2 regions of the Isoptericola sp. F-RaC21 genome follow, and region 2 is predicted to be linked to the other one. Evidence: predicted binding sites of a transcription regulator. Region 2 holds the regulator's gene; the other holds the start of a gene.
The links. Region 2 encodes HspR, which represses chaperone genes until heat shock. Its sites were predicted from a motif close to AAGTTGAGTCNNNNNGACTCAACTT; they were not measured.
Positions count from the first base shown of each region.

Region 1: the regulator HspR is predicted to act here: its motif matches at 6,182-6,206, upstream of clpB (ATP-dependent chaperone ClpB).

Region 1 covers NZ_JBCFYX010000004.1:254,877-265,294, forward strand. The annotation lists gene AAG589_RS16005 (sigma-70 family RNA polymerase sigma factor) at 1-589, opposite strand, end outside; gene AAG589_RS16010 (pectinesterase family protein) at 760-3,312, shown strand; gene clpB (ATP-dependent chaperone ClpB) at 3,512-6,121, opposite strand; gene AAG589_RS16020 (LppM family (lipo)protein) at 6,269-7,285, shown strand; gene AAG589_RS16025 (alpha/beta hydrolase) at 7,278-8,270, shown strand; gene AAG589_RS16030 (PucR family transcriptional regulator) at 8,233-9,042, opposite strand; gene AAG589_RS16035 (LuxR C-terminal-related transcriptional regulator) at 9,096-10,418, opposite strand, start outside.
Region 2 covers NZ_JBCFYX010000003.1:79,331-89,748, forward strand. The annotation lists gene AAG589_RS10860 (cold-shock protein) at 1-12, shown strand, start outside; gene AAG589_RS10865 (TetR/AcrR family transcriptional regulator) at 60-674, opposite strand; gene AAG589_RS10870 (alpha/beta fold hydrolase) at 805-1,518, shown strand; gene dnaK (molecular chaperone DnaK) at 1,712-3,589, shown strand; gene grpE (nucleotide exchange factor GrpE) at 3,586-4,227, shown strand; gene AAG589_RS10885 (DnaJ C-terminal domain-containing protein) at 4,359-5,363, shown strand; gene AAG589_RS10890 (heat shock protein transcriptional repressor HspR) at 5,402-5,827, shown strand; gene AAG589_RS10895 (DUF1540 domain-containing protein) at 6,010-6,318, shown strand; gene AAG589_RS10900 (hypothetical protein) at 6,384-7,109, opposite strand; gene AAG589_RS10905 (sigma-70 family RNA polymerase sigma factor) at 7,371-10,418, shown strand, end outside.

The DNA of each region.
Region 1 (10,418 bases), on a different contig from region 2:
CGCGGGCCACCTCCAGCTGGGCGCGCATGCGCTGCACCCGCACGGCGGCGTGGTTGCGCCCCACGCCCAGGGCGCGCGCGAGGTCGCCGCGCCCGAGCTCGCCGCACGCCTCCTGCCACCACAGCCCCAGCACGCCCCGGTGCGCGGGGTCGAGCCACCGGGCGGCCGTGGCGAGGGCCCGGCACTGGGCGGCGAGGTCCACCCCGGCGGCCGCGGTCGCCGCGACGTCGGCGCCGAGGTCGGGCGCGTCGGCCCAGCCGTCGGCCGTCGGGTCGACCGGCGTGGGACGGCGCCGCGCGCCCCTTTGATGCTCCTGCACCTGGCGGTAGGCGACGGCGACCAGCCAGGAGCGGAACCGGGAGGCGTCGTCGAGGGAGGGCAGCGCCGTCACGGCGCGGATCATCGTCTCCTGCACGACGTCGTCCACGTCGTCGCGCGCACCCGTGGCGCCCAGCGCCCGGCCGACCACGCCGTACACGAGCGGCAGGTGCTCCGCGACGAGCGCGTCCAGCGCGGACCGGTCCCCGGACCGGGCACGGTCCACCAGTGCCCCGACGTCCGGAGCCGCACTCGCCCGGGCCGTGCCCATCGTCCGCTCCGTCCGTCGTCGTTCCGGCCGCGGAGCAGGATAGCCAGGTCGTGCCGGATGTCGAGAAAGTGTTGTCGCCCGCGCCCCCGCCCCGTCTACATCGATGTGCCCGCGATGCCGCGGGTCGCCGGCCCCGGGCCGGACCGAACGACGGAAGGACCATGCCGCTCATGTCCGCCACACCACGACGGCGCCGCACGCTCGTCGTCTCCGCGGTCGTCGCGCTGACGCTCGGCGCGGGGACGGCGGCCGTCGCCGACGGCCTGCTGGGCTCGCCCGCGCCGACGCCGACCGCCGACACCCCCACGACCGCCGCGCCCTCCGACAGCGCGCCGCCGTCCGAGACCCGCGCCGGCGACGCCGCGGCCGACGCGAGCGCCCCGGCCGCCGCCTCCACCCGGACGGCCGCGGCCCGGGTCGCGCCGGACACCTACCGCCTCCGCAACGCCGGCAGCCACCAGTGCGTCGACGTGCCGGACGCCTCGAAGGCGAACGGCACGAAGCTCCAGCAGTGGGGCTGCACCGACGACGCCGCCTGGCAGCAGTTCCGCGTCACGGCCGACGGCGACGGCACCTACCGGCTCGTCGCGGCCCACTCCGACCAGTGCGTGGACCTGCCCGGCGCCACGGGCGAGGCCGGGACGGCCCTCCAGCAGTGGGGCTGCACGCCGAGGCAGAAGCAGCAGCAGTGGAAGCTCGAGCCCACGGGCGGCGGGTACCAGGTGATCTCGGCCGCCTCCGGGCAGTGCGCCACCGTGGCCGCCGGCGGCAGCGGGGCGGCCGTCGTGCAGAAGCCGTGCAGCGACGCCGCGTCGCACCGCTGGGACCTCGAGCTCGTGGCCTCGGGCGGCGACGGCGGCGGTGACGGCGGTGGCGACACCGGCAACGACGGCGACGAGCAGTGCGACCCGTGCACGGTCGCGGCCGACGGCACCGGGAAGTACCGCACGGTGCAGGCTGCGGTCGACGCCGTCCCGGCCGACAACGGCGCCGAGCAGGTCATCTCGATCAAGCCGGGCACCTACCGCGAGCGCGTCGTCGTCGACAAGCCGAACGTGTCGCTCGTCGGCGGGGGCGCCAGCCCGTCCGACGTGACGATCGTCGAGGGCGTGAGCGCCGGCGAGGGCGGCAGCCACCGCGACAGCGCCACCGTGCTGGTGCAGGGGCCCGACTTCCGCGCCGACAACCTCACGATCACGAACGACCACGACGAGGCCGAGTCCCCCGAGGGCAACCAGGCCCTCGCGCTGTACCTGGACGCCGACCGCGCCGTGATCGACGACGCCCGGATCCTCGCCGACCAGGACACGCTCATGGTGGGCGACCCCGCCCGCGCGTACGTCACCGACTCGTACGTCGAGGGCACGGTGGACTTCATCTACGGCGGCGGCACCGCCGTCTTCGACCGGAGCACCATCCACGAGAAGCGCGAGACCGGCGGCCCGATCACCGCGGCCAGCACGCCCGCGGACCAGAAGTACGGCTTCCTCTTCTACCGGTCGACGATCACCGGGACCGGCGACGGCGTCACCCAGCTCGGGCGCCCGTGGCGGCCCGACGCGTCCGTCGTCTACCGCGAGTCGGACCTGTCGGCGACCGTCAAGGCCGCCGAGCCGTGGACGAACATGTCCGACAACAGCTGGACGAACGCCCGCTACGCCGAGTACAAGAACACCGGCGCCGGGGCGACGGTCAACGACAACCGACCGCAGCTGTCGGACGCCGAGGCCGCCGAGCACACGCCGGAGAACTACCTCGCCGGCTCGGACGGCTGGAACCCGGTGACCGCGGGCGGGAACGACGACGGCGGCTCCGACGCCGGCTCCGGGGACGGCGAGTGGTCCGACGTCGCCGACGGCTACGCCCAGGGCACCACCGGGGGCGCGGACGGCGAGACCGTCACGGCCAGCACCTACGCCGACCTGGAGAAGTACGTCACTGCGCCCGAGCCGTACGTCGTGCGCGTCGAGGGCACGCTCGAGGCCGACGAGATGGGCAAGGAGCTCAAGGTCACGTCGAACAAGACGATCATCGGCGCCGGCGACTCGGGTGAGCTCGTCGGCGGCGGGTTCTTCCTCGGCGAGGACACCGAGAACGTCATCATCCGCAACCTCACCATCCGCGACACACGGATGCCGCAGGACGACCCGGACGACAAGGAGTTCGACTACGACGCCATCCAGATGGACGGTGCCACGAACGTCTGGATCGACCACAACCGGCTCGTGCGGATGAACGACGGTCTCATCGACAACCGCCACAACACCACGAACGTCACCGTGTCGTGGAACGAGATCGCCGAGGACAACAAGGCCTTCGGCATCGGCTGGACCGAGGACCTCGTCACCGAGATCACGATCCACCACAACTGGATCCACGACAACAACCAGCGCAACCCGTCCATCGACAACGTCGCCAAGGCCCACCTGTACAACAACCTGATGGAGAACCTCGGGTCGTACGGCAACCTGGCGCGCGGCGGGTCCAAGGTCGTCATCGAGAACTCGTACTACGACGGCGTGCCCCGCCCGTTCGACCGGCAGGACGACGCGGCGCTCACCGAGCGCGGCAGCATCGTCGTGGACTCCCCCGGCGGCCAGAACACCGGTGGCACGACCTTCGACCCGAAGGCCGACTACGACTACACCCTCGACCCGGCGGCCGACGTGCCGGCGATCGTCAAGGGCGGCGCCGGCCCGCAGGCCTCCATCACCGCTGGTTGAGCCTGTCGAAGCCCACTGCCGAGGTAGTTCGAATCCCGGCGAGGTAGTTCACATCCTCGCGAGGTAGTTCGCATCCTCGCGAGGTAGTCCGGATCTTGCCGAGGTAGTTCGTGACACGAAGTCACGAACTACCTCGGCAAGATCCGGACTACCTCGAGGCTCTTCGAACTACCTCGGCAGGGTGGGGACTACCTCAGCATCAGGACTTCGTCACGACCAGGCCGGAGGCGGCGGCGTCGGAGGTGTCGAGGTCGACGACGACGGTGTCGCCGTCGGTCACCGCCCCGGACAGCAGCTCCTTGGCGAGCCGGTCGCCGATCTCGCGCTGCACCAGGCGGCGCAGCGGGCGGGCGCCGTACGCGGGGTCGAAGCCCTCCAGCGCCAGCCACTCGCGCGCGGCGGGCGTGACGTCCACCGTGATGCGCCGGTCGGCCAGCCGCTGCGCGAACGCCGCGACCTGCAGGTCGACGATCTCGCCGAGCTCCTCGACGGTCAGCGCGTCGAAGATCACCACGTCGTCGAGCCGGTTGAGGAACTCCGGCTTGAACGACGCCCGCACGGCGGCCATGACCGCCTCGCGGCGCGCGTCGTCGTCCAGGGCCGGGTCCACGAGGAACTGCGAGCCCAGGTTCGAGGTCAGCACGAGGATGACGTTGCGGAAGTCCACCGTGCGGCCCTGGCCGTCGGTGAGGCGGCCGTCGTCGAGCACCTGCAGCAGGATGTCGAAGACCTCGGGGTGCGCCTTCTCCACCTCGTCCAGCAGGACGACGGAGTACGGCCGACGCCGCACGGCCTCGGTGAGCTGGCCGCCCTCCTCGTAGCCGACGTACCCCGGAGGCGCACCGACCAGGCGCGCCACGGAGTGCTTCTCCGCGTACTCGGACATGTCGATGCGCACCATGGCGCGCTCGTCGTCGAACAGGAAGTCCGCGAGCGACTTGGCCAGCTCGGTCTTGCCGACGCCGGTCGGCCCGAGGAACAGGAACGACCCGGTCGGGCGGTCGGGGTCGGCCACGCCGGCCCGCGAGCGCCGCACGGCGTCGGACACCGCGCGCACCGCCGCCGTCTGGCCGATCAGCCGCTCGCCGATGACGTCCTCCATGTGCAGGAGCTTCTCCGACTCGCCCTGCAGCAGCCGCCCGGCCGGGATGCCGGTCCAGGCGGAGACCACCTCGGCGATCTCGTCGGACCCCACCTTGTCGGCGATCATCGGCGCCTCGGCGGGCTGGTTCTCGTCCTGCGACGCCTCGGCGCGCTCCGCCTCCGCGAGCTCGCGCTCGACCTGCGGGATCTCCCCGTACAGGATGCGCGCCGCGGACTCGAGGTCGCCCTCGCGCTGCAGCCGGTCGGACTCGGTGCGCAGCTCGTCGATCCGGGCGCGCAGATCGCCGACGCGGTTGTGGCCGGCCTTCTCCGACTCCCACCGCGCCGTGAGCGCGGCGAGCTTCTCGCGCGTGTCGGCGAGGTCGGCGCGCAGGCGGTCCAGGCGCTCGGCCGACGCCGCGTCGTCCGACTCCTTGAGCACGACCTCCTCCATCTCGAGGCGCGTGACGGTGCGCTGCAGCTCGTCGATCTCGACGGGCGAGGAGTCCATCTCCATGCGCAGGCGCGACGCCGCCTCGTCGACGAGGTCGATCGCCTTGTCCGGCAGCTGGCGGCCGGTGATGTACCGGTCGGACAGGGCCGCCGCGGCGACCAGCGCGGAGTCGGCGATCGTCACCTTGTGGTGCGCCTCGTACCGCTCCTTGAGCCCGCGCAGGATGGCGACCGTGTCCTCCACCGACGGCTCGCCGACGAACACCTGCTGGAAGCGGCGCTCGAGGGCGGGGTCCTTCTCGATGTGCTCGCGGTACTCGTCGAGCGTCGTGGCGCCGACCAGGCGCAGCTCGCCGCGGGCGAGCATCGGCTTGAGCATGTTGCCCGCGTCCATGGCGCCCTCGCCGCCGGCGCCCGCGCCGACGACCGTGTGCAGCTCGTCGATGAAGGTGATGACCTCGCCGTCCGACGCGGTGATCTCCTCGAGCACGGCCTTGAGCCGCTCCTCGAACTCGCCGCGGTACTTGGCGCCCGCGACCATGCCGGCCAGGTCCAGCGCGACGAGGCGCTTGCCCTGCAGGGACGTCGGGACGTCGCCCGCCACGATGCGCTGCGCCAGGCCCTCGACGACGGCGGTCTTGCCGACGCCGGGCTCGCCGATGAGCACGGGGTTGTTCTTGGTGCGGCGGCTCAGCACCTGCACGACGCGGCGGATCTCGGAGTCACGGCCGATGACGGGGTCGAGCTTGCCGTCGCGGGCGCGCTGCGTGAGGTCGCTGCCGTACTGCTCCAGCGCCTTGTAGGTGCCCTCCGGGTTGGGGCTGGTGACGCGGGACGAGCCGCGGACGGCGGGCAGCGCGGCGCGCAGCGCGTCGGCCGTGGCGCCCGCCTCGGTCAGCGCCTGCGCGGCGGCGGACTGCCCCGCGGCGAGCGCGATGAGCAGGTGCTCGGTCGAGACGTACTCGTCGCCGAGCGCCTCGGCCTCCTTGCCGGCGTTCTCCAGCACCGCGCTCATGGGGCGCGACGGCGCGGGCTGGGCGACGGCGGAGCCGCTCGCCTGCGGCAGGGCGACGAGGGCCGCGCGGGCGCGCTGGCCGATCTGCTGGGCGTTGGCGCCGACGGCGTCGAGCAGGCCGACGGCGACCCCGCCCGTCTGCTGGAGCAGGGACTGGAGCAGGTGCACCGGCTCGAGCTGGGGGTTGCCCGCGGCCGACGCCGACTGGACGGCGTCGCCGAGCGCCTGCTGCGACATGGTCGTGAGCTTGATGTCCATGGGACCTCCGGGATGACGTGCGATGACACGGGGAAAACGTCTGTCGGGGGAACGTCGCCAAAGTTGAGTCTATTCCGCTCAACTTTGATCGCAAGCCACCGGTGCGCCGAGGTGGCCGGCACACTGCTGCTGCGGGATGCTGGGCCGGTGACCACTCCAGCCCGCGGCCCCGTGCGCCGCCTCCGCACCGCGATCGCGGCGGCCCTGGCCGCCGTCGGCCTCCTCGCCCTCGCCGGGTGCATGAAGGTCGACGTCGACATGACGCTCTCCGAGAACGACACCGCGTCGGGGTCCATGATCATGGCGTTCTCGAACCAGCTTGCCGAGACCATGGGCATGGAGCCCGGAGAGCTCTGGAGCCAGGCAAGCAGCGAACTCGAGGGGAGCCTCCCGGAGGGCGCCACGCTGGAGCCGTACTCCGACGACGAGTACACCGGTGGCGAGATCACCTACACCGACGTCCCGATCGACCAGCTCCAGCTGGGCGGAGCCGGTACCCCCGACGACGCCGGGGTGAACATCACCCGCGAGGGCGACGAGTACGTCGTCACCGGCCAGACCGACCTGTCGCAGGACCTGAGCCAGCTCGGCGATCTTCCCAAGGGCGTGCAGGACGCCCTCGAGGTACGGATCTCCCTCACGTTCCCCGGGCCGGTGTCCGAGGCCAACGGCACGGTCGACGGGAACACGGTCACCTGGACCCCGACGATGGGCGAGGCCGCCACGTTCGAGGCCCGCGCCGCCGCCGAGGCCGGCAGCAGCTTCCCGTGGTGGATCGTCGGGCTCGTCGTCGGGCTGGTCGTCATCGGCCTCGTCGTGTGGTTCGTCGTGCGGAACAACCGCCGCACGCCCGCCGTCTCCGGCACCGCGACGGGCGACGCCGCCCTCGCCGCGCAGGCCGCCCCCGGGGCCGTCCCCTCCGCCGGCCCGACGGCGGAGGAGCAGGTCTTCGGGGCGCCGCCCGCCCCGCCCGCCGGGCAGCCGACGACCGGCCCCGTCGCCGAGCCGCTCGAGCCGGAGCCCGCCCCGGACGCCGCGCCCCCGGCCGGGCCGACGACGGGCCCCGTCGCGGAGCCGCTGGAGCCCCGCGCCGAGCCCGACACCGAGCCCGACACCGAGCCCGGCGACGAGGACCGCCCGTCCGGTCCGACGCAGGGTGCCTGACCCGCAGGCCGCGCCGCGCCCCGACGCCGGGGCGTGGCGCGAGGACGTCCTCGGCCCGGAGTTCCAGGCGCGCACGCTGGCGCTGCCCGGCGACGCCGAGGCCGTGCTGGTGCGGCACGTGCCGTCCACGCCGGGCGACGCCGAGGACGCACCGGCGCCGACCGCCGTCCTGTACGTGCACGGCTTCGTCGACTACTTCTTCCACCCGCACGTCGCGCGGGCGGTCGCGGCGCGCGGGCACGCGTTCTACGCCGTCGACCTGCGCGGCCACGGCCGCGCCCTGGCGGCGCACACCGCCGCGGGCCGGGACCCCAACCTCGTGGACGACCTCGCCCTGTACGCCCAGGACCTCGACGCCGCGGCCGCCGTCGTGCGCGCGGCGGGCCACGAGCGGCTGGTGGTGCTCGGGCACTCGACGGGCGGGCTCGTCGCGCCCCTGTGGGCGAACGCCCGCCCCGGCCGGGCCGACGCGCTGGTCCTCAACAGCCCCTGGCTGGAGCTGAACGAGGGCTGGCTGCTGCGCGGGCCGGCGACCTGGGCGATCGACGCGGTCGGGCGGTTCGCGCCCCGGCTCGTCGTGGGGTCGCTCGGCGAGCACTACGGCGCGGCACTGCACCGCGAGACCGGCGGCGAGTGGGACTTCGACCTCGCCTGGAAGCCGCACGCCGGCTTCCCGGTGCGCGCGGGCTGGCTGCGGTCCGTGCGGCGCGCGCACCACCGGGTGGCCCGCGGACTGGACCTGACGATCCCCGTCCTCGTGCTGGCGTCCGACCGCTCCGGCCCCGCGCGCTCGTGGCACGACGAGCTGGTCACCACCGACTCCGTGCTCGACGTCGTGCACATCCGCCGGCGCGCCCCGCGCCTGGGCAGCGACGTCACCGTGCGGACCGTCGTCGGCGGCGCGCACGACCTCGCGCTCTCCCCCGCGCCCGCCCGCGACGCCTACCTCACCACGGTGCTCGACTGGATCGAGGCTCTCCCCTAGCGCCCTGCCCCGCCAGGCGCAGGGCGCTCAGCGCGAGCCCCACCTCCACGACGTCGGCGGGCCTCGCCAGGCACCGGCCGGTCAGGCGCTCGCAGCGCTGCAGGCGGTTGCGCACCGTGTTGCGGTGGCACCCGAGCCGGCGGGCCGCCTGGCCGGTCACCCCGTCCCCGTCCAGCCACACGGCCAGGGTGTCGAGGAGGACGCCGCGCTCGGGGGCGGGCAGCCGGAGCAGCGGCCCGAGGACGCGGACGGCGAGCGCCGACGCGAGGTCCGGACCCGCCTGGACCAGGGCGGCGGGCAGGTGGTCGTGCAGCCGCGCCACGGGCCCGTCCGGGCACGCGGCGAGCGCGACGTCGGCGTGCCGCCGCGCGACGTCGAGCGCGCCGAGCCCTGTCACCGGCAGGCCCACCCCGACCCGCACGGGGCCGAGGACGGAGGGCGCCGCACGCCGGAGCTCGACGCCCTGCGCGAGCCGGTCGAGGGTCGCGTCGCCGCGATCCAGCAGGACGATGCCGTGGTCGGCTCCCGCCCCGAGGCGCCAGCGGCACGTCAGGCCGGCGGGCACGACGGTGCCGTGCCAGGCGATCCGGTCGGAGGCGGTGCCCCCGCTGACCACCACCACGGCGTAGCGACCGCGCTCCGGCAGGCCGAGGACGCGGGCCGCCTCGGGCAGGTCGCCGGTCCGCAGGGTCCCGTCGAGCAGTGCCCCGGCGAGCAGCCCTCCGGCGAGCACGGCACGGGCGACGGGAGGGCTCGACAGGGTCTCGGGCATCACGTCCTCCTCGGCAGGTCGCCATCGACCTCCGAGCCAGGATCGCATACCGCCTAGTCGGTTTCCAGGCTGGCGAGCACCAGGCGCGTCAGCTCGACCCGCGACCTGACGCCGAGGGCCACGAAGATGTGCCGCAGGTGGTGCTCGACGGTACGCGCGCTGACCGACAGGCGGTGCGCGATCTCCCGGTTCGTGCCGCCGTCCGCCACCAGGTCCGCGATGCGCCGCTGGTGCGGCGTCAGCCGGGCCAGCGCTCCCTGGTGCCCGGCGCCCCGCCCCGGGCCTGCGGTGCCGGCCGCCCGCAGCTCCGCCGCGGCCCGCTCCGCCCACGCCGCGCCGCCGCACCGTTCGAGCTCGCGCAGGGCGTCGCGCAGCTGGTCGCGGGCCTCGGACGGGCGCCGCCGCCGGCGGAGCCACTCGCCGAAGAGGAGCCGCGTCCGGGCGCGCTCGAGCTCGTCGCCGACCGCCGCGTGCAGCTCCAGCGCACGCCGGAAGTCGTCCTCGGCCTCCGGGCCGGTCCCGAGCAGGGCGCGGCAGCGCGCCAGGAGCGCCGGCGCCACCGGGTCCGCGCCGAACGCCGCCCAGCCCGCGTACTCGGCCGTCACCGCCCGGGCGTCGTCGTGCCGGCCGGCCGCGACGGCGGCCTCCACGAAGCTCGGCATGACGAGGTGCCGGACGGCGAAGTGCCCCGTCGCGGGCGTCCCGTCCGCCGGGCGCACGAGGTCGGCGAGGCGCGCCGCGGCGTCGGCAGGCCGCCCCTGCGCGAGCTCCAGGCGGCCCGCGGCCAGCTGGGCCAGGGTCGCCGTCTGCGCCAGCCCGTGCTCGCGCGCCGTCGCGAGGGCGGCCGCGACGTGCTCGGCCGCCTCCTCCGCGTCGCCGGCGTCGGCGGCGGCCAGCGCCAGGATCGCCCGGTGATGGGCCGCGACGTTCCGCCGCCCCGTCCGCACCGCTGCGGCGAACCCCTCGACGGCGTGGCTCCGCGCCCGGGCATGGCGCCCGGCGCGCAGCTCGGCGTACGCGACGTGCTCCAGCGCCTGGGCCACCGCGCCGTCGTCGCCCCGGAGGCGGGCGGCCGCCAGCGCCCGGGCACCCAGGCCCGCCCCCGCCTCGACGTCGCCGAGGAGGAGCGCGGCCACCGTGGCCTGCAGCAGGGCCGGCGCGTCCGTCAGGGACCGACGACGCCGCAGCACGCGCCGCAGCCGGGGGACGGCGTCGCCGGGCCGCTCCCGGAGCAGCGCGCGCATCCCGGCCACGTAGTCGGCCTCGGCGCCCAGGCCGCCGAGGTGGCCAAGCCCTCCCGCGTCGTGCGCCGCGGCGGCCACGAGGCCCTCCGCCGCAGCCAGCGCGTCGACGCAGGCCGACCGGTCGCCCGCCGC
Region 2 (10,418 bases):
GAGCTGGTGTGAGCGGCCTGGTGTGAGCGGCCCCGTGTGAGGGGCGCTCCCGCCGGGCCTCACGACGAGGGCTCGGCGCGCCCCTCGACCCCGCGGAGCACCGTGCGGACGATCTCGTCGAGCTCCGCTCCGGTCGGGGCCTCCCCGCCGCGGACGAAGACGCGGAACCAGACGGCCCCGGCCAGGAGGTCCATGACGGTGCGAAGGTCGACGTCCGCGACGGGGTCGCCCCTCTGGGCCGCCCGCTCGAGCACGGGCTGCTCGCGCACGAGGCGGTCGCCGAAGAAGGCGCGGGACAGCGCGGCGAGCTCGGGGCGTTCGACGCCGGCGGACAGCAGCGCCGCGGCGATCGGCGCCGTCACCGGGTCGGTCAGCAGCTCGGCGATGCGCCCCGTGAGCGCACGCAGGTCGCCCCGCAGCGATCCCGTGTCGGGCACCGACAGCGACAGCGCGTCGCTGTCGGTGAGCGCGGCGGCGAGCAGCGCGTCCTTGGACGGCCACCAGCGGTAGAGCGTGGTCTTGTTCACGCCGGAGCGGCTCGCCACCGCCTCCATCGCGAGGCCCTCGTAGCCGCGCTCGACGAGCAGGTCGAGCGCCGCCTGGAAGATGTCGTGCGCCCGCCGCGGACCGCCTGGCCTCGGCTCGCGTGACCCCTGCGCGGCTGGTCTCTTCACGGTCGCACTCTACGACGCACCGTTGCGTTGCGATACGGGTCCTCGCGTGCCAGACTCACACAACGCAACGGTGCGTTGCATTCGATGCCGGCCCGGGCATCGGCTCCACTCTCGACGAACGGGGAAGCCCGTGGTCCCGTCCCTGCCTCTCGTGCTCGTCCACGGCATCAGGCTGAACCGCGCCGCCTGGACCGAGGTGGTCGAGCACCTGCCCGCCGGGCGGCCCGCGGTGGCCGTCGATCTCCCGGGCCACGGCGCTCGCCGCGGTGAGCGGTTCTCGTTCGAGGCGGCCGCGGACGTGCTGGGTGAGGCGGTCGATTCCGTCGGCGGGCGCGCCCTCGTCGTCGGCCACTCGCTCGGGGGGTACGCGGCGATGGCGTTCGCGGCCCGCGAGCCTCGGCGCGTCGCAGCGCTCGTCGTCGCCGGCGCCACGGCCGTGCCGACGCGGAGCGGCACGGCCCCGTTCCTGGTCGCGCACCGCGCGCTGTCGGGCTGGGCCGACGGCGGGGAGCGGGTGAGCGCCCGCGTCCTGCGCGCCGCCCTTCCTCGACGGACGGCCGACGCGGTCGCGCGCGCCGGCATCGCGTCGGAGGTGATCCCTGACGCCGTCGCCGCCCTGCGTGCGCAGCGGCCGCTCGACCGCCTCGCGGCCTACCCGGGCCCGGTGCGGTTCGTGAACGGCCGCTTCGACCATCTCCGCGCCGACGAGCGCCGCTTCCTGGGTGCGGCCACGCGGGGCAGCGTCGTCGTCGACCCTCGCGGCGGCCACTACCTGCCCATGACGCGGCCGCGCTCCTTCGTCCGCGAGCTGGAGGCGTTCGCCGCCACCGGTATCCGTGGATGACGGGGCCTGTTCGCTCAGAGCGAACGGGCGGGTCTGCCTGCGGGAATATCCGCGCCGACAGCAAGGTTGAGCCATGCAGACTCAACTTTGGCGCCCGCCGTTTGCGAGGCAGGGACGCCGAGATTTACGTTGAGTGCAGTTGACTCAACCTCGGGCGCACGGGCGCCCGGACGTATGCATGGAGGCAGCACACATGGCTCGAGCAGTCGGTATCGACCTGGGTACCACCAACTCGGTGGTCGCCGTCCTGGAGGGCGGCGAGCCCACCGTCATCGCGAACGCGGAGGGGTCGCGCACGACGCCGTCCGTCGTCGCGTTCTCCAAGACCGGCGAGGTCCTCGTCGGTGAGGTGGCCAAGCGCCAGGCGGTCACCAACGTCGACCGCACCATCTCGTCGGTCAAGCGCCACATGGGCACCGACTGGTCGGTCGAGATCGACGACAAGAAGTACACCGCGCAGGAGATCTCCGCGCGCGTGCTCGGCAAGCTCAAGCGCGACGCCGAGGAGTACCTGGGCGAGCCCGTCACCGACGCGGTCATCACGGTCCCGGCGTACTTCAACGACGCCGAGCGCCAGGCGACCAAGGACGCCGGCCAGATCGCGGGCCTCAACGTGACGCGCATCGTCAACGAGCCCACCGCGGCGGCCCTCGCCTACGGCCTGGAGAAGGGCAAGGAGGACGAGCTCATCCTGGTCTTCGACCTGGGCGGCGGCACGTTCGACGTCTCGCTCCTCGAGGTCGGCAAGGACGAGGACGACTTCTCCACCATCCAGGTGCGCGCGACGTCCGGCGACAACCGCCTCGGCGGCGACGACTGGGACCAGCGCATCGTGGACCACCTCATCAAGCAGGTGAAGAACAGCGCGGGCGTCGACCTGTCCAAGGACAAGATCGCCCTGCAGCGTCTGCGCGAGGCGGCCGAGCAGGCCAAGAAGGAGCTCTCGTCCGCGACGAGCACCAACGTCTCGATGCAGTACCTGTCGATGAGCGAGAACGGCCCGGTCCACCTGGACGAGAAGCTCACACGGGCGCAGTTCCAGCAGATGACGCAGGACCTCATCGACCGCACCAAGGCGCCGTTCCACGCGGTCATCCGCGACGCCGGCATCTCGGTCTCCGACATCGACCACGTCGTGCTCGTGGGTGGCTCCACCCGCATGCCGGCCGTGACCGAGGTCGTCAAGGAGCTCACCGGCGGCAAGGAGCCCAACAAGGGCGTCAACCCGGACGAGGTCGTCGCCGTGGGCGCGGCCCTGCAGGCCGGCGTCATCGGCGGCGAGCGCAAGGACGTCCTGCTCATCGACGTCACCCCGCTGTCCCTCGGCATCGAGACCAAGGGCGGCGTGATGACCAAGCTCATCGAGCGCAACACGGCCATCCCGACCAAGCGCAGCGAGATCTTCTCCACGGCGGAGGACAACCAGCCGTCCGTGGCGATCCAGGTCTTCCAGGGCGAGCGCGAGTTCACCCGCGACAACAAGCCGCTGGGCACGTTCGAGCTCACCGGCATCGCCCCGGCGCCGCGCGGCGTCCCGCAGATCGAGGTCACCTTCGACATCGACGCGAACGGCATCGTGCACGTGTCCGCCAAGGACCGCGGCACGGGCACCGAGCAGTCGATGAAGATCACCGGCGGGTCGGCCCTCCCCAAGGAGGACATCGACCGCATGGTGAAGGACGCCGAGGAGCACGCCGCCGAGGACAAGAAGCGGCGCGAGGAGGCGGAGACCCGCAACCAGGCCGAGGCCTTCGCGTACTCGATGGAGAAGCAGATCGCGGACAACCGCGACAAGCTCCCCGCCGACGTCGTGACCGAGGTCGAGGCCGACATCGCCGGCGTCAAGACCGCCCTGGAGGGCGAGGACGCCGACGCCGTGAAGACCGCGTACGAGAAGCTCGGCGCGTCCTCGCAGAAGATCGGCCAGGCGCTGTACGCCACCGAGCAGCAGGCGGGCGCCGAGGGCGCTCCGGCCGACGACGCCCCCCAGGGTGAGTCGGCGCAGGGCTCCACCGCCGACGAGGACGTGGTCGACGCCGAGATCGTCGACGACGAGGACGACAAGAAGTGACGGACCAGAACCCGCAGGGGACCCCCGAGCCTTCCGAGAACCCGGAGGGCTCGGGGGAGACCCCCTTCCAGTTCACCGACAAGCGCAAGGTCGATCCCACCTCGGGCGAGGCCCGCGGCTCGGGCGACGCCGAGCAGCAGGCCGGCGAGCCCTCCGACCCGCTCGCGGCGCTCGACTTCGAGCCCGAGGGCGAGGCGGCCGAGAGCGCCGAGGTGCTCAAGGCCAAGGCGGAGGCGGCCGAGCACCTGGACGCGCTGCAGCGTGAGCGGGCGTCGTTCACGAACTACCGCAACCGGTCGCTGCGCGACCAGGAGGCGGCGCGCACGCAGGGCACGCAGGACGTGCTCACCGCGCTGCTGCCGGTGCTCGACGACATCGAGCGCGCCAAGCAGCACGCCGAGCTCTCCGGGCCCATGGCGGCCATCGCGGAGAAGCTCGACGCGTCGCTGGCGAAGTTCGGCATCGAGCGGTTCGGACAGGTCGGGGAGGAGTTCGACCCGAACGTCCACGAGGCGCTCATGCACAACGTCGACGCCGACGCCACGGCCACCACGGTCAGCCTGGTGGTCGAGCCCGGCTACCGCATCGGCGACAAGGTCGTCCGCGCCGCCCGCGTGGGCGTCGTCGGACCGGAGTGACACCCGCCCCCGCTGGTTGAGCTTGTCGAAACCCGTCGCCGGGTTTCGACAGGCTCAACCAGCGGGGCTCCGGCTCCAGGACTCGAACCCGAGGATGATGAGATCACGAGCATGACCAGGAAGGGGGCGTCGTGACAGGTCAGGACTGGATCGAGAAGGACTTCTACTCCGCTCTCGGCGTCCCCAAGGACGCGGACGACGCGACCATCAAGAAGGCGTACCGCAAGCTCGCCCGCAAGTACCACCCGGACCAGAACCCGGGCGACGCGTCGGCGGAGGCGAAGTTCAAGGAGATCGGCGAGGCGTACGCCGTGCTGTCCGACTCCGAGCAGCGCCAGCAGTACGACGCCGTGCGCGCCATGGCCGGCGGCGGTGCCCGCTTCGCGGCGGGCCCGGGCGGCGGCGGCAACGGCTTCGAGGACGTCTTCGGCTCCATGTTCGGCGGCGGCGCCGGCCCGAACGTGCGCTACCAGCAGTACCCCCAGGGGGGTGCCGGCGGCGGCGGGTTCGAGGACATCCTCAGCTCGATGCTCGGCGGCCAGGGCGGCTTCCGCGGCGGCCGGCAGCGTGCCGGCTTCACGACGCCGCAGAAGGGCCCGGACGTCGCGGCCGAGACCACGCTGCCGTTCCGCACGGCCGTGGAGGGCGCCACCGTGGAGTTCACGGTGGACGGCCGCAAGGTCAAGACCAAGATCCCCGCCGGGGTGAACGACGGCCGCAAGCTGCGCATCCGCGGCAAGGGCCGACCCGGCTCGGGCGGCGGCGAGGCCGGCGACCTCGTGGTCACCGTGCACGTCGCGCCGCACCCCGTGTTCACGCTCGACGGCGCGAACCTGCGCATGAACGTCCCCGTGACGTTCGCGGAGGCGGCGCTGGGCACGACGGTCGAGGTGCCGACGCTCGACGGGCACACGGTGAGGCTCAAGGTGCCGGCGGGCACGCCCACCGGCCGCGTGCTGCGGGTCAAGGGTCGCGGCGTGAAGACCGCGAAGACGCAGGGCGACCTGCTGGTCACGGTCCAGGTGGCCGTGCCGCAGAAGCTCAGCAAGAAGGCGAGGGAGGCGCTCGAGGCGTTCGCCGCCGAGAGCGACCACGAGGACGTGCGGGCGGGGCTCGCCGAGCGCGCGGCGGAGTGACGCCGGCACGTCGAGCAGCAGCGGCGAGGGAGGTAGCGATGGTCACCGAGGACGCACCGGTGCTGACCGTGTCGCAGGCGGCCCGGCTCGCGGGGATGCACCCGCAGACGCTGCGGCAGTACGACCGCCTCGGCCTGGTCACGCCCCGCCGCACCGCGGGGCGCGGCCGTCGCTACTCCCAGCGTGACGTGGCGCGGCTGCTCGAGGTGCAGCGCCTCGCGCAGGTGGAGGGCATCAACCTCGCCGGCATCCGCCGCATCCTCGACCTGCAGGAGCACGTGGCCCAGCTCGAGGGGCGGCTCGCGGCGCTCGCGATGCAGCCGGGCGGCCGGGTGTTCACGGCCGGGACGACGGGCGACGTCGTCGTCGTGCGGCGGGGGCAGCGCGTCCGCCGCGCCGAGCGTGCCGACCTGGAGGCCGAGGAGGGCGCGCTCGTGCTCTGGCGCCCCACCCGCCGGGGCTGAGCGGATTTCCGCAAGGCAATTCTTCGTTAATTCGCTCGATCTGATTCTCGCAGGCAATAGGTAAGGTATTCCTTATCCGGTGCGCGATGAATTCGATCTCGCATTCGCTGTGCATTTCCGTGCGAGAGGAATATCGTGGTCGAAGGCGGCGAGAGCCGGCGTCGAGCGGCGAGGAGCGCACGATGAGCACGCTGATGGAGATGCCCGAGGTCACCGAGTGCACGGTCGAGGGCTGCGGCTACAACCACGACCACGGCTGCCACGCCGGGGCGGTGACGATCGCGGGGCACAGCGGTGACGCGTCGTGCGCCACCTTCATCCCGCTGAGCGCCAAGGGCGGCCTGGAGAAGGTCGTCGCCCACGTGGGCGCGTGCCAGCGCGGGGACTGCGTCCACAACACCGATCTCGAGTGCGCGGCGTCGGCCATCCGCGTCGGGCCCGGCCCGGACGACGACGCGCACGCCGACTGCCTGACCTACGCGCAGCACTGACCACATCGCTGGTTGAGCCTGTCGAAACCCGTGCGGGGCCTCGACAAGCTCGACCGGCGGAGACGTCAGCGAGCCAGCTGGGTCAGCAGCTCGACCGCGGCGCCGTGAGACGTCGGGAGGCGCTCCACCCACACCCGGGTGGGGCGCCTCAGCGCGTCGCCGAGCCCCATGAGCGCGCCGTTGCGCTCCACGACCCCGCGCGTGGCCTTGGCGAGGTCGGGCACCCCGGTGTCGCGCCGCGCGAGCACGATGAACACGCCGTCCGCGAGGGCGGCCATCGGGTGCCCCTCCCCGAAGACCTGTTCGAGGGCGCGACCCACGGTCGCCGACCGCGCGGCGCGGTCCCACGGGGCGAGCCCGTCGACGGCGACGTCGACGACGACGAGACAGTGCGTCTCCGGCACGCCCTCGGCGGCGCCGACCGCGGCGCCGTACGTCTCGCGCAGCCGCTCGGCCAGGTACTCGCGGGTCGGTAGCCCGGAGGAGGGGTCGCGCAGGGCGCCGAGGGCCGGCTCGGCGTCGCGGCCGCGCACCCACCCGACGGCCACCGCGCGGATCGCGTCCGGGTCCGCCGGGTGGTGGGCGGTGCGGTAGAGGCACTCGACGTCGTCCAGCGTCTCGCCCAGGCCGACACCCGCCCGTCCCCGCGCGGCGCCGAGGCGGTGCGCGGCGGCATGCGGCGACCGGCCCTCGTCGAGGGCCTCGACGAGGGCGTCGACGGCGGGGTGGTACCAGTCGTCGGGGCGCAGCCACACCTCGGCGAGGCTCGTGGCGCGCCAACGATCGATCACGTCGGCGACGTGACCGGGCGCACCCGCGGGCCCGCTCGTGGACCGGTTCATGATGAAGGGACCCCCATAGGTGTCCATCATGACGCAGATGCGCGGGATTTCACCGGGCGAATTCGCCCGTACCCCGCGAAGGCTGCCCGAGGCACGGGATATCGCGGTTCCGCCGGGGTGAATTCACCCTCTCGAGCGCTGCTCCGGGCGCGTAAGGTACAGGGGGTCTGCGTGGGGCGCTCGCGCAGCGGTTGCGGAGCGAGGTCGGCCATGACGGACGTCTACGTGGGATCGGACGACTCGGCGCGCAGTGACGCCGAGCTGATCCTCGACGTGCGTGGCGGAGACCTCGAGGCGTTCGGGGCGCTGTACACCCGTCACGTCCCCGCCGCACGGGCCGTGGCGCGGCAGTACGTGCGCTCGCCGTCCGACGCCGACGACCTCGTCGCCGAGGCGTTTCACCGCGTGCTCGCCGTGCTGCAGCACGGCGGCGGGCCCGACGCGACGTTCCGGGCGTACCTGCTCACCGTGGTGCGGCGCCTCGCCGCCGACCTCGCGCGCGGAGTGCAGCGCACCCGGCCGACGGCCGACGACGGCACGTTCGAGGCCGCGCTCGGCCTGGTGGACCCCACCGACGTCGCCACGCTGGAGGGCTTCGAGCACTCCGTCGTCAAGAACGCCTACCAGGCGCTGCCGGAGCGCTGGCAGGCCGTGCTCTGGTACACGGAGATCGAGGGGCGGGCGCCCGCGGAGGTGGCGCCGATCCTCGGCCTGACGCCCAACGGCGTGTCCGCGCTCGCCTACCGGGCCCGCGAGGGGCTGCGGGTCGGCTACCTGCAGGAGCACCTCACGCACGCGCCCACCGACGGCTGCCGGGGGGTGAACGCCCTGCTCGGCGCGTACGTGCGCGGTGGGCTCGCCCAGCGCGAGGTCGCGAAGGTCGACGCGCACCTCGAGACCTGCGCCGAGTGCCGCGCCCTCGTGCTCGAGCTCGGCGACATCGCGCACGGCATGCGCGCGGTGGTCGCGCCGCTGATCGTCGGGATGGCGGGCCTCGCCGTCGTGGGAGCGCTTCCGATCGGCGGCATCCTCGGCGGTGCGGCGAGCGCCGGTGGCGCGGCGGTGGCCGGGGGCACGGCCGTCGCGGGGGGCACGGCCGCGGCCGGAAGCGCCGCCGCCGGGGGCGCGGCGGGTGCGGGGACCGGCGCCACCGTCGGCACGGTCGTGGGCACGAGCACCGCCGCGAGCGGCACCGTCGGCGCCACCGCGGGCGCGGCCGGAGCGGCCACGGGCATCACCGGCACGGCGGGCACGACGGCGGTGGCGACCGCCGGCACCACGGCCGCGGCGACCGCGGGCACGACGGCGGCCGGAGCGGCCACGGCCACCGCGGCGACCGCCGCCACCGCGGGCACGACGGTCGCGGCGACGGCGGGGACGGCCGCCGCCGCGGGCGCGGCCGTCGGCACGGCGGGCGTCGCCGCCGCCGCGGGCGCGGTGGCCGTCGCGGCGGTCGGGGTCGCCACCGTGCTCAACGCGCTCGGCGGCGCCCAGGAGCCGCCGGAGGCCGCCCCGCCCGCTCCCGTGGCCGTCCAGGGCGCCCCGTGGACGGTGGACGGCGAGCAGCCCGGCACCGGCGCGGTGCAGCCCGCCGAGAAGGACCCGGTCGGCCCCATCGATCCGGTCGACCCCGTCGATCCCGTCGACCCCGCAGCCGACCCGACGAGCCCGGTCAACCTGGTCGGCACCACCTTCCTCGCGCCCGTCGCGGACCTCACGGTCACGGCCGCCCCCGCACCGCTCGAGCCGCGCACGGCGCAGCCGCTGGTGCTCACCGTCAGCAACACGGGCGAGGCGACGGCGAGCGCGACGGTCGTCGAGGTCGCGCTCCCGGACGGCGTCGACCTGGCGCTGCCGCAGGCTCCGGCGGGCGCCGCCGTGGGCGGCGTGCTCGGCGTGCTCGGCGCCGACGCCCTGTCGTGCACGCCAGGGGACTCCGGCGGCCGGTCGGCGCGCTGTGCGGTCGGCACGCTCGAGCCGGGCGAGTCGCGCGACGTCGCGGTGCCGGTGCGCATGCACGCCGGCGGCAGCTACGCGATCGGGGCCGCCGTCTGGGCGGACGGCGTCGGCCGGGAGGACGCGGGCCTGCCGCCCACGACGGTGCGGCCCTACGGCGCCGAGCTCACGGCCTCCGCCGGCGACACCGTGCCCGTCTCCAACCCGGGCGCCGCCTGGGTGCCCGTGACCGTGCGGAACACCGGCGACCAGCCTGCCGCCGCCTGGTCGGTCGAGCTGGGCGTGCCCGCCGGGCTGCGGCCGGTCACGTCCGACGGCGACCTCGTGTGCGTGCCGGGCGGGGCCGGCGAGCCGTCGTCCGGCGCCGTCTGGACCTGCGTCGCCACGCCGGGCGCGCCCGCGCTGGCGCCCGGGGAGCAGCGGTCGGTGCGGCTGCGCGTGGTGGCGGACGGCTCGGTGACGCCCGGGTCGATGACGGTCGCGGCCGCCCCGCAGCTGCCGGGGTCCCCGCACACCGTGGGCGGGAACGCCGCGGTGACGGTCGCGCAGCCGTGGGCGGGCGCCGCCGCGGGCGCGCGCGACGTCCAGGCCCGGTGCACCGCCGTCGGGGGCGTGAACAGTGCCTCCGTCGTCGTCGAGGGCACCTACGTCAACACCACCGACCAGACCCTGAGCGTGCGGCTGGACGCCGCCGGGAGCACCGCCGCGGCGGCGCAGGAGGTCGCGCCCGGGTCGGCGGTCACGCTCCGGGTGCCCGACGGTCTCCGCGTCCCCGCGGGCAGCGCCGCCTGGACCGTGGCCACGACCCTCGGCGGCGAGACGTACCGCACCAGCGTGCCCGCCGGAGCGCACGGGTCCGCGGACTGCTACGACCCCAGCTGGGCCGTCTCGACGTCCGTCGAGACGGTGAACGTCGACGGCCGCCTGCAGGTGCGCGGCACGCTGACGAACACCAGCGACGAGGCGATGCGCGCCGGGATGGCCGCCGCCGGCGTCACCACGGACGCCCAGCGGCTCGCGCCGGGGGAGAGCGCCACGTTCGTCGCCGCCACGGACCGCACCTCGCTCGCCGCGGGTGCCGCCGAGTTCCAGCTGTACCGGTGGGTGGCGGACGCCGACGGCGACGAGCCCGCGCAGGGCGTCGTCCCCGCCGTCGCGCCGACGGCGTCGTACGCGGCCGCCGCACTCGCCCCCGCCGCGGGCGGGCCGGTGACGCTCGCCGCCGCCGAGTGCCGGTTCGACGAGTCCGCCGACACGTCGTGGCGCACCGTGACGGTCCCGGTGGACAACACCGGCTCCACG